3 regions of the Exiguobacterium sp. E17S genome follow, and region 3 is predicted to be linked to each of the others. Evidence: riboswitches for the same ligand, from Rfam matches in the RefSeq annotation. Region 3 holds a riboswitch; each other region holds the start of a gene.
The links. A riboswitch is a leader RNA that binds a small molecule or an ion and turns the genes downstream of it on or off. The one in region 3 is predicted to bind thiamine pyrophosphate.
Positions count from the first base shown of each region.

Region 1: it holds a riboswitch for thiamine pyrophosphate, as region 3 does, so the genes downstream of both, AC3B4V_RS02620 (thiamine phosphate synthase) here and thiT (energy-coupled thiamine transporter ThiT) in region 3, are expected to answer to the same signal.
Region 2: it holds a riboswitch for thiamine pyrophosphate, as region 3 does, so the genes downstream of both, AC3B4V_RS11810 (ECF transporter S component) here and thiT (energy-coupled thiamine transporter ThiT) in region 3, are expected to answer to the same signal.

Region 1 covers NZ_JBYLRU010000001.1:509,225-513,437, forward strand. The annotation lists gene AC3B4V_RS02610 (OsmC family protein) at 57-482, shown strand; gene nagZ (beta-N-acetylhexosaminidase) at 479-1,699, shown strand; TPP riboswitch at 1,756-1,858, shown strand; gene AC3B4V_RS02620 (thiamine phosphate synthase) at 1,941-2,534, shown strand; gene AC3B4V_RS02625 (FAD-dependent oxidoreductase) at 2,531-3,475, shown strand; gene thiS (sulfur carrier protein ThiS) at 3,472-3,672, shown strand; gene AC3B4V_RS02635 (thiazole synthase) at 3,675-4,213, shown strand, end outside.
Region 2 covers NZ_JBYLRU010000003.1:154,469-158,681, forward strand. The annotation lists gene AC3B4V_RS11800 (energy-coupling factor transporter transmembrane component T family protein) at 1-214, opposite strand, end outside; gene AC3B4V_RS11805 (ABC transporter ATP-binding protein) at 186-1,715, opposite strand; gene AC3B4V_RS11810 (ECF transporter S component) at 1,712-2,284, opposite strand; TPP riboswitch at 2,384-2,483, opposite strand; gene AC3B4V_RS11815 (50S ribosomal protein L25/general stress protein Ctc) at 2,579-3,256, opposite strand; gene AC3B4V_RS11820 (GNAT family N-acetyltransferase) at 3,502-4,213, opposite strand, start outside.
Region 3 covers NZ_JBYLRU010000001.1:1,022,390-1,026,602, forward strand. The annotation lists gene AC3B4V_RS05385 (amino acid permease) at 1-572, shown strand, start outside; gene AC3B4V_RS05390 (thiamine diphosphokinase) at 627-1,229, opposite strand; gene thiT (energy-coupled thiamine transporter ThiT) at 1,231-1,791, opposite strand; TPP riboswitch at 1,852-1,961, opposite strand; gene rpe (ribulose-phosphate 3-epimerase) at 1,984-2,640, opposite strand; gene rsgA (ribosome small subunit-dependent GTPase A) at 2,643-3,548, opposite strand; gene pknB (Stk1 family PASTA domain-containing Ser/Thr kinase) at 3,574-4,213, opposite strand, start outside.

The sequences.
Region 1 (4,213 bases), 510 kb from region 3:
CTTGCTGTTTTTTGCGTATACTACAGAAGAAGACTACTTATAAAGGAGTGGAAACGATGCAAGCGACAGTGACATGGAACAAACAGATGGGGTTTAGTGGACAGACGGAATCAGGGCATCATCTGGCGATGGACGCAGCACCAGAGAACGGTGGTGAAAACCAAGCGCCACGACCGACTGAACTGCTGCTACATGCCGTTGCCGGCTGTACTGGAATTGATATCGTCTCGATTTTAGAGAAGATGCGCTTGACGATCACCCATTTCGAAATGGATATCGAAGGAGAACGGGCAGAGGACCATCCGCGGCGTTTCACGTCGATCTCGATTCATTACCGGCTCGAAGGTGATCTCCCGGAAGATAAGGTCCGTCGCGCCATCTCGTTATCAAAGGATAAATATTGTTCGGTCTCGCAATCCCTGAACGCTGAGATTTCCGTTTATTATTCGATCAATGGTGTGCGAAGCGAGGATCCTTTGTGAAGAAAACCGTACTAATCGGTTGTCTGTTGCTTGCAGGGTGTGCGCAGGAGACGACGGAACCAACGAAACCATCGCAACCGGAAACGAAGCAACCGATAGAAGAAAAGAAACCGAAACCTGAACCAACGAAAGAGGAACGACAACAAGCACGATTAAAGCAGCAACTTAAAACGATGTCGACGTCAGAAAAGATCGATCAACTGCTCTACATCGGAGTCGCCGGCACGGAACTTTCAGCAGCTGACCGGAAATTGTTACAGACGCATGCGATTGGCGGGGTCTTATTGCTCGGCGGAAACATTACGTCGGAAGAGCAACTCTTGACGTTCACGCGTGCGATTCAAGAGACGAACCAAAAACCGTATGCGTTCGTCGGGATTGATGAAGAAGGCGGACGCGTCAGCCGGGTACCGGATCAACGATTACGTCTACCGACGAGTCAACGGATGGCGCAAGGAGCAGATGAAGTGAAAATGGAAGACGTCGGACGTACGCTCGGACATTTGTCACGTTTTTATGGCTTCAACATGGACTTCGCGCCGGTCCTTGACGTCAACAGTAATCCGAACAATCCGATCATCGGCGACCGTGCGTTAAGTGCTGATCCGAATACCGTCGCGACGCTTGGTACGGCCCTGATGCACGGGATGCAGGAGACGGGAACGATTCCAGTCGTCAAACATTTTCCCGGTCACGGCAATACGAGTGTCGATTCCCATGTCGGGCTACCGAAAGTGACGGCATCAAAGGAAGAATTGAAGCGGACGGAACTGTTACCGTTCCAAGAAGCGATTCAAGAGGGCGCCGAGATGGTGATGGTCGCCCATATTCTCTATCCCGCGTATGACGATACGAATCCGTCCTCGCTCTCAAAGCCGATCTTGACTGACCTCTTGCGTCAGCAACTCGGATTCAACGGTGTCATCATCACAGATGATCTCGTCATGGGGGCGATCACGAAACAATATGGTCTCGCAGAAGCGGCACGTCAGTCGCTCGTCAACGGAGCTGATATGGCGATGTTTTCAGAGGCAGGTGCTTACGCAAAAGTTCATGCTGAAGTGATGCAAGCCGTCAAAGACAAAACGCTGACGCCGGAGATGCTCGATGCTAAAGTAATGCGCATCTTGAAGCTAAAGCAGACGTATGCCGACAGCCAAGAGCAACAGCGACCGACGAAATCGGAGCTGATTCAGCAAGTGGAAGCGCTCAACTAGGACTAGCGAAGCAAAGTGACTCATGCTAGACTAATGGGGCAAGCCAATTAAACACGAAAAGACACTAGGGGAGTCTCCCAGCAGACTGAGACGGAAGTATCCGGACCCTTTGAACCTGATCTAGTTCGTACTAGCGGAGGGAAGTGGCTCGAAACCCTAGATATCCTTAGCGCTTCAGCGCATTTTCGGACCACTCCCTTCAACATCGGGAGTGGTCCTTTTTCGTATGGAAAGGAAGAACATGATGCGTTTACATCTGATTTCGACGGGATCCATTAATCCGCTTGACGAAATAAAGACCTTTCAATCCCTTCAACCCTATACGGATCAGCTGCATCTACGTGAACCGAACTTATCGGCGGCAGAATTACTTGATCTGATTGAAGCACTCCTTACGCACGGTTATTCGCCTGAACAGTTAACGGTTCATGACCGGGTCGACGTCGCCCATGTCGCAGGCATCGGTGTGCAGCTGACGCGCCGTTCCTTGCGTGTCCGCGATGTGCGACGTCATTTTCCGAATCTCGTCATCGGGAAATCGGTCCATTCACTGGCAGAGGCACTGGCAGCAGAAGCGGAAGGAGCCGACCGACTGCTGTACGGTCATATTTATCCGACAGCGTCGAAGCCGGACGTGCCACCACGAGGGATTGACGCCTTGAAGCAAGTCGTCACCTTCACGACGAAACCAGTCATTGCAATTGGTGGGATTACACCAGAACGCATGCCTGAAATCGCAGCGACCGGTGCAACCGGAATCGCTGTATTATCGGGTATTCTCGGTCAAGCGGATCCACTCGCTGCCGTCAAGCGTTATCAGGGGGTACGGGTATGACGGATCACATCATCATCGGTGGTGGAGTCATCGGTTTGACGCTTGCTTACAGTCTCGCCTGTCAGAATGAATCCGTCGTCGTCTTAGAACGCGGAGCAGGTGGACAAGGAACGAGTCGCGCGGCTGCCGGGATGCTTGCGACGGACATCGAGCTCAGAGAGGAATTGCATGCACTTGCCGCGCGAAGTCGTCGTCTGTATCCGCTGCTTGCACGTCGTCTCGAGCGAGAAACAGGCATCGATTGTGGATACCGGGAACAACCGTTTTTGTTAAAACGTAAAGGACGCGAGCATCTGTTTCCGGCTGTCGGTCAAATCGATCCACGACGACTGACGACTGCATTGATGTATGCCTTACACGCACGTGGCATATCGATTGAAGAACAGGTAGATGTCACACGCATCGAAGAGAACGATGACTTCATTAGGATCGAATCGAATGCGGGAATCTGGACTGGACGAACAGTGACGGTCGCTGCCGGACGGGGTTCGCAAGCCTTGCTCGATACAGCCGGCATTTCGATCGCGACATATGGGGTCAAAGGGGAATGTCTCGCCGTCCGTCTCGCGGGTCAGCCGTTACGCTCGATTCTGTTTGACGACGCTGTCTACCTTGTGCCAAAAGCAGACGGTCGGATTTTGATCGGTGCGACCGAACTGCCGCACGACGAGACGGTCGGTGTCAGTGTCGCAGGGGTCACGTCATTGCTTCAAGCAGCAGAACGACTGTATCCACCGATTCGTGACGCGGTCATCGAAGAAGTCTGGTCCGGTGTACGGCCACAAACGGTGTCCGGCTTGCCATATATCGGAGTCGCCGATTCATCCCGTCGGATCTTCCTAGCGACGGGGCATCATCGGCATGGCATATTACTCGCACCGGCGACAGCGGAAGTCTTGGTAAATACATTACGGTTGATTCAGAAGGAGGAAGTCCGATGAACATTACGATTAACGGCAATGACCACACGATCGATCAGATTGAAACGATCGAGGACATGCTCACGCAACTCGGCTTAGGAGAAAAGCTCGTCATCGTCGAACAGAATCGACAAATCATCGATCGCATGGCGTACGGTCAGACAGTCGTTCGGGACAATGACACATTTGAAATCGTTCATTTCGTAGGAGGAGGATAAACATGCTGAAAATTGGAGAAAAGACATTTGAATCACGATTATTACTCGGAACAGGGAAATATACGGATGCTACCGTACAGCAGGAAGCAATTGATGCGTCCGCTTCACAAATCTTGACGTTCGCCGTCCGTCGGCTCGATATTTTCGACAAACAACAAGCGAATTTCTTGGAGGCGCTTGATTTAGCGAAGTACGATTTACTGCCGAACACGGCCGGTGCGAAGACGGCGGAGGAAGCTGTTCGGCTTGCGAAGCTTGCGCGGGCATCCGGTATGTGCGACATGGTGAAGGTCGAAGTGATCGGTTGCGACAAGACGTTACTACCTGATCCGATCGAGACGTTACGGGCTTCTGAAGAATTACTCAAAGAAGGTTTCATCGTCTTACCGTATACGTCGGACGATGTCGTCCTTGCACGGCGACTCGAGGAACTCGGTTGTCACGCCATCATGCCGGCAGCGTCACCGATTGGTTCCGGGCAAGGCATTCTCAACCCACTTCATCTACGATTCATCATCGAGCAGACGACGGTTCCTGTTAT
Region 2 (4,213 bases), on a different contig from region 3:
ACGTCAATAAGAATAATAGACTGTAAGGTGCGAGCCGTTTCAAGAAATCGACAGGACTCCATCCGGAGAGGAGTAGCAAGGCGATAGCAAAACTCAGGAACACCAACGTCTTGATCCAGTCGTTCGTTGCAATTAAGGCAAACATGATCAAAAACAATCCGCTCCCCTTGATGACAGGATTGAGTTTAGCGAACGGTGACGCGTTCGTCTGCATGGCGCTTCACCTCCTGGAATTGGTAAGAAAGTGGACGTTGCAGCTGACAGCGTTCGAGTAACGGAACGTCAGCGAATAACTCGCTCGGACGTCCGTCAAAAGCAATCCGCCCTTGCTCCATGACGAGGACACGATCCGCGTATCGGGCGACGAGTTCCATATCGTGTGTTGCCATGACGAGCGTCGTTCCGTTTTGTTGTTCCGTCAACAACTGTTCCATGAGCCGCCGTGTCGTCAATCCATCCTGTCCGAACGTCGGTTCATCGAGCAACAACAAATCCTTCGTCTGCCCTAGCATCGTCGCAACGCTGAGTCGTCGTTGTTGCCCTGTACTAAGCGCAAGCGGTGACTGCTGTTTGACGGATGCGAGTTCCAGCCGTTCGAGTAATGTTGTGCGCTCGTCACTCGTCGCTGCCCGGTGACTCCAGTCGATTTCTGCTTCGACCGTCAGTTTGAGAAACTGCAGATCCGGTTGTTGGAAGACATAGCCGACGTGCTCATAAAAGCGTCGCCGGGAGTAACGCTGAGCCGGACGTTCCTGGAACCGATATGTTCCTTGATGCGAGAGCAACCGACCGAGTGTTGCAAGTAATGTACTTTTCCCGGAGCCGTTTGCTCCGAGCAGCATCACCCATTCTCCTGTCTGCAGGGAAAATGTCGCATCGGTCAGCGGGTAAGGGGCTTTCGTCGATAATGCAGCGACGTGCAACAAGGGAATGCCGGCTGTAGCGACTGGAGGAAGCACGTGAAGTCGCGCTGCTTGTGGTCCATCTATGGGTAGCGTCTCTAACGTGTACGGATACAAAGAAGGAACAGCGATGCCTTTCGATTGAAGCTCTGTATAAGCCTGCGAGAACAAATCCTGCGGATGCGCCGTCGCAGTAATCGTTCCGTTCTCAAGTAAGACAACCTGATCGATGTACGGTAAACAGACATCGAGTTGGTGCTCGATCAAGACGATCGTTAAATCGTGTTCTTTCTGAATCCGAAAGATCAACGCCATCAGCTCGTGTTGTCCGATTGGATCAATCTGGGCTGTTGGTTCATCGAGTAATAAGATCGCCGGCTCGAGCGCTAGGACCGCGGCGAGCGCGAGGCGCTGTTTCATCCCCCCGGATAGACTCGCGATCGGTGTCGAGAAGGGGAGAGGGAGACCGACGAGTGCAAGTAAGCGTTCAATTCGTTCCTCCATCTCCGCACGTGGAATCGACCGGTTTTCTAAACTAAAAGCGATTTCGCGTCCGATCGTTTCCATGCAGAATTGTTCTTCTGGATTTTGAAATAAGACTCCGACCGAACCGGACCGGGTAACGGTACCAGTCTGTTCGACTTCAATCGTCTCCGGTGTCAGTCCGGCTAGGGCATGAAGCAGTGTCGTCTTGCCACTCCCACTGCGTCCAAGCAAAAGGGTCGTTCCTTGTTCGATCGTCAGCGATACATGATCGAGCACCGATTTCATCTGACCCGGATAGCGGATGCTGAGATCGTCGACAGTAATCATGCGACTTCCCGTTTCGCACGTCCTGCCGCAAACCCGTTCAAGACACCGGTCGCAACAAGGCGACGGACGAGAATCGCTGCAAGCAAACCGCCGAGTAATGCACCACTGATCAATTGTAAACCTGTTGTCGCAAGCAACGTCGTCGTCGTGTAGTAACCGAATCCGTTCGCGATCAAACTATAGACAATGCTACCAATTGCGGCTCCAACACCCGATAACATCAATGTCCAGGTGTCATAACGGTGATAACGCGTCATCGCAAAGACGAGTTCCGCACCAAGCCCTTGGCAGACCCCGATGAGAAGAGCCGATAAACCAAAGTGACTACCCGTGAACAGCTCGACGGCTGCCGCGACGATTTCCGCGATGAGAGCAGCACCTGGTTTTTGAATGATTGCTGCGACGAGCGGGCTCGCGATGATCCAGATCCCAAACATCCAGTTGGCACCGACTGGTCCGAAGATTGCAGACATCGGTAACCAGAGTGTTGACCAACCGAGATAGATGACGCCGCAAGCGACGGCGAGCATCATCATGACCATGATTTCTTTCATTTTCCAGTGTTGCATCGTGTTCGTCCTCCTTTAAGTGGGGGAGACACCAAAAAAGACCGCCCTCCGTAAAAAGAGAGCGGTCCTCAGAAAAACTGCGCGCAGCAGGAGTCATTGGATGTGATCGCTCCACTTTCCTACGCTAGTATGAACTAGATCAGGTTCGAAGGGTCCGAAGTGAATCGTCTCAGCCAAATGGGCTCCCCTAGTGGATATGGTAATAGATGATACGCTGTTCACTTTAGGCAATCTTCTGTCTATTGTCAAGACACAAAAAAACGATACGCCACGAAGGGCGTATCGATAAACGACTTATTTGTTATCTTCGTTCTCTTCTTTTGCTTCTTCTGAAGACTCTTCCGTAGCTTCCGCTTCGTTGTCTTCGCCAGCTTCCGCTTGTGCCTCAGCTTCTGCTTCTTCGATTTCCTCAAGCTCTTGTTCGAGCGTTGATTCGACGACAGCTGCGACTTGAATGTCGCCTTCTGTGACGATACGGAAATCTTTTTGTTCCGGAAGATCAGCTACAGAGATTGAATCGCCGATTTCGAGGTTTGTGACGTCGACTTCGACGTTCTCTGGTAATTTATCTGGTGTTGCTGCGACTGTTACTTTAAAGAGTGTCTGTGATAGGAATCCACCGACTTTCGCGCCAGCTGCTTCCCCGACGAGTACGACGTCTGCTTCGACTTCTGTCTCTTCATCCATTTTAACGGCGATGAATTCAACGTGATCGACAGTTGGTGTGAAGACATCCATATCACGACGGTTGATCAAGACGTTAATATTTTTACCGTCGAGTTTCAGTGAAATCAAGACGTTCTCACCGTTTTCTCGAACGATTTTAAGCAATTCTTTTTCTTCAAATGCGATTGGTGTACTTTCCACTTTGTAACCATACACGACACCAAGAGCTTTTCCTTCATGACGTAATTGTTTACGGAGTGAGCGTGGACGTACCTCGCGTTTTTCGGCTGTTAATTTAACTGACATGTTCATTTCCCCCTTGAATTTGGTATAGCCCTCAAAAGGTAATGAATGTAGGAGCAGGACAAGTCCTGAACAATATGAAACATGCTAAGACAATCGGTTTCAGACTCTTTTGAATCTGACGCTTTCGTGACTTTGCATTTCTCTCCCAGGTCATTACGCTGATATTGAGAAACATGTGTGAGTAAGTCACCGGTTTGATGCGGTGCTAGTGAGTTTATACCCCTATGTTTTAAATCCTTAAACCTCTATTTTTTATTTTTTAAAGTCGAAAGACCTCCAAACCGCTTGAAATCAAGGGTTAAGAGGTCTTTCATTTTTTCATTTTTTATGGTGATGCGTTGGTTTTCACGGACTAATACACGGATGAGACGTTCGATGTGCCGCATCGTCGTCTGTCCCATCGTTGAGATTTGGAGCCATTGATTATGGACGAGATAGTCGCTTTCATATTGAACATGATAGCCCTGGATCCGGAGAGCGTCTCCTAAAGCGGTTGCCGACGGATGGACGATCGTCAGAATTCCCGGCGCTTGTGCTTCTTGCGTCGCAAGCAGGTTGAAACCAGTCGCCCGAACGGCCTGTTCGAGATAAGTCATCTTGATGGCGGCTTGATCGAGATCAAGGGCATCGAGCGCTGCCTGACAAGCAAGCAACAAGTTCGATGAGCCGGAAAAGGCGACGCCTTCCGCATAGAGTCCGAGATCCAGATAACGTGGAATTCGTGGAGAAGGTAGGATGCTGTCTGTATGACCGATGAACGCAAGACCCGGTAAACCACCAATTGCTTTTCCGGAGACGGTCGTGACGAATTTGCAACCAGCGTATGAGAAACGTCCGGTTCCGACGGCGCTGATCGCATCGACGATGAGTGCGGTTCGTTGATCTAATAGCACTTTTACCGCATCGAAATCGTAGAGGACGCCCGTTGACGTCTCACAGTGCGTCAACCAGATCCAG
Region 3 (4,213 bases):
CGTACGCTGCTGATTTGATGAACATCGTCGTCTTGACAGCGTTATTGTCCGTCGGAAACTCCGGATTATATGCGGCGACTCGGATGTTATGGGCAATGGCGCAAGAAGGGATGATTTCAAAGAAATTATCTTACGTCAATGCACGTGGTGTGCCGATGCGGGCGTTGCTCTTTACGATGATGTTCGCGATGTTATCGCTTCTGACCGCATTTTTCGCAGAAGATACCGTCTTCATTTGGCTCTTGTCCTTAGCCGGACTCGGGGCTCAAGTCGGCTGGATTTCAATCTCTGCTTCGCAGCTTGCATTTCGTCGTCAGTTCGTCCGAAACGGACACGATGTATCCGAACTGAAATTCAAGACACCACTCTATCCGGTGTTACCACTGATTTCGTTGACACTTAACGTCGTCGTCCTCGTCAGTCTTGCGTTTCAAGCGGATCAACGAATCGCTCTATACATCGGTGTTCCTTTCTTCCTTGTCATGTGGGGAAGTTATCATCTCTTCGTCAAAGGAAAACATCTATCCGCTCAAAGCGACATCCGTGTCGCCCCTTCTCAACTCGAAGAATAATTTCATCTAAAAAGAGGCCGCGGAGTCATCCACGGCCTCTTTCCTATGATTGTGCTATTCCTTAAGCGTCCGCATCATCAATAGTTCTCCTTGATGGAGCTCTACCTTCGCTTCTGACGCACACCATTCATTACTGACGGTCAATGAACCTCCGACCGGTACTGGATGTGCATCAAGTGGATATTTGACTCCGGATAAGCTTAAAGTCGATGGTACGAGTGGAATGAACGAAAGATAATGATAGCTCCCTGCTTCGACTGCATACGTTCCCTCAGCCAAGTATCGTACCTCTTCTCGTTTCGTCACGAGTCGTGCCTCTGGGTATCGCTTTAATAGATATACATTTTGGACGGTCATGTCGAGCCGCCCACCTGTCGCCCCGATAATGAAGGTATCCTCAAACTGTTTCTTCTCTGAGACTGTACGAAGTGCCAGTTCGAGATCCGTTTCATCTTTCTCGGCCGGATGAACGATTGCCCCTTCTGGTACATAACCAAGAGAATCAAAATCACCAATCGTCAGGTCGCATGTCAGCCCAAACGATTCAATCGTCTGAACACCACCGTCGACACCGACGATAAAGTCACCTGGCTGACAAAACGTCCGTAAATCCGGCGCTTCTTCTCGCGGACCGGCACAGACGAGAATCGCCCGCATCTCAGACGCCTCGTGCCGAATAACGGAGTAAGCGTGGCGCAGTCGTGAATAAAAGACCCGCAACGACACCACAAAGAACGTAAGACGGTACCATGTATGTCGCGTTATAAATCAATGAATACGGTACGACTGGACCTTCGGCATACTCGGCAAAAAAGACGATTCCACTGATGACATGACAGATATAACGGAGTCCTGCGCCTAATAACGTCGCCAGGAGAACGAACGCCATCAAGCTTTTCTTTTGTCCATTGCGCGCGGCTAGTCTGACTTGACGCGCGAACAGACCACTTAATCCGACGACACCATACGCAATCGTATAGTCAAGCATCGGTTGAACGATCGTCAAGACTTGTGGAGCGAACATCAATTGAATCGTACCGACAAGCGCTCCCGTGACGACCCCTCCGACGACACCGTGGCGAAATGCCATGACGAAGATCGGTAACATCGCTAAGCTGATTGAGCCTCCTTGTGGCATTTTGAATGGAATCAGTAAATCAAAGACGACTCCGAGACTGGCGAAGATGGCAATTTCCATCATCATTTGTAACCGTTTCATGCTATTTTCCTCCTTCATTGTACGAGAGGACGCAAAAAGGCAGTACGACGAACGCCGTACTGCCTGCGTGCGCCACATCCCTACGTCCGTTTGAACGGAACAGGTTCGAAGGGTTAAAGTCTAAAAGACTCCTCTCAGCCGCTTTTCAAGCGACACCCCTTGCGGTCATCATATTTCGTTTTCTCGTTCTTATTATACGGCAGCCCCTTGACGAATGCTAGTGATCGCTTCCGCATAATCTGGTGCATTGTAGATTGCTGATCCTGCGACGAGAACGTTCGCACCGTTATCGATGCAAAGCTTTGCCGTTTCCGGATTGACGCCACCGTCAATCTCGATTTCAAATGTCAGACCACGCTCTGCTTTCATTTGCGCAAGTGCTGCGAGTTTCGGCATGACACGCTCGATGAAGGCTTGTCCACCGAAGCCCGGATTGACCGTCATCAATAAAACCATATCGACATCCTCAAGGACATGTTCAATCGTTGATAATGGCGTATGGGGATTCAAGACGACTCCTGCCTTTGCGCCCGCTGCTTTGATTTGTTGCAAGACACGATGGACATGATTCGTCGCTTCGACGTGGAACGTCACGATGTCCGCCCCTGCTTTGACGAAATCCTCGACGAAACGTTCTGGCTGGTCGATCATCAAATGGACATCGAGAATCATATCCGTCTTTTGACGTAAGCTGCTAAGCACAGGTAATCCAAATGAGATGTTCGGTACGAACTGACCGTCCATGACATCAAAATGGATATAGTCCGCGCCTGCTGCTTCGACTGCTTTAACATCGCGTTCGAGATTCGCAAAATCTGCTGATAAGATAGATGGTGCAATTTTAATCATCTTCAATACCTCCGGGCTCGATTCTTGATTTCGTCTATAAACATACCATAGTTCTCATAACGAGAGGACATGATTTCTTGGGCTTCGACGGCTTCCTTGACGGCACAACCGGGTTCATTCAAATGCAAGCAACCTCGGTATTTGCAATCATCTTGTACAGCCACGAATTCAGGGAAACTCCACCGTACATCCTCGATTTCCATATCATACGGAAAATCGAGGTTCGAGAAACCTGGCGTATCGGCAATCAATCCTTCGGCAAGCGGCATCAATGTGACGTGGCGCGTCGTATGACGTCCGCGTCCGAGTGATTTCGAGATCGCACTTGTTTCTAAATCAAGAGAGGGCTCCAGTGCATTGAGCAATGAACTTTTCCCGACACCGGATTGTCCGGCGAGAACGCTCGTTTTTCCAGCAAGTAACGGACGGACTTGCTCAATACCTGCTAACGTCTCACTTGATGTCTCGATGACCGTATACCCAATCTTCCGGTAAGCGGCAATCGCCTCTCGGACAGCCGGTCCTTTAACATCGTCCAGCAAATCCATCTTCGTCAACAGGATGACGGGTTGAATTTCCTTCGCTTCGATCAAAACGAGAAATCGGTCGAGCAAGTGCGCTGAAAAATCAGGTTCTGCCGCCGAGACGACGAGCAATGCCTGGTCGATATTCGCGACTGGAGGGCGTACTAAAAAGTTGTCCCGCTCCTTCACTTCGAGAATATATCCCGTCTCACTTTCGATATGAAGAACGACCTCGTCTCCGACAACTGGACTGATGCCGCGTTTTCGGAAATTCCCTCTTGCCCGTGAACGGACCTCTCCTTCTGGTGTCATGACATCATAAAAGCCACCCTGCAGACGTATGATCGTTCCTTCTCGATTCTCTTCGATGCGTTGTTCCGTCATCCTATGCACTCCTTTTTCATCACATTCATTGTGCGTCTTTTGCTTGATTGTACGTGATGGTTTTTGAACGATACACCGTATCGTCTTTATAGATCGTAATTTTTCCTTCTTCTCCTGGATCAATCGTCACCGGCACGTCGAATGTCTCATCTTGATCAATCGATTCCTCGATGACGGTCCGCTTCCCTTTCGCATCTTCCGTCTCAATCCGGATGACTTGTTTCGGTGGTTCCTCGTCCTCGTTCTCGCTGACCGCATCATAGACGACCTTTTCAGGGAACGTCGCTGTCACCGTTTTTTCTTCCTCACCTTTTGAGATGAAGACCGTCACGGAGTCGTTCGGTTCGACTTGTGCTCCTGCTTGCGGGAATTGACGGATGACTTGATCGAGCTTGACATCACTTGAGAATTCTTGTTCAAACGTACCGTCGAGACCCATTTCATCGAGATACGCTTTCGCTTCATCACTCGATAAGTTCGTCAAGTCTTTCAATTCAAAGGACGACGTTCCTTCTGAGACAGTGATCGTAATCGTCTGTTCTTTTGCGATCACTTCCGTCCCAGCAGAGATCGATTGCCGGATCACATTACCTCGCGCGATTTCATCCGACTTTTCGCGTTCGACCTCGACTTTAGCGAATCCAGCCTCTTTTAACGTCGCAATC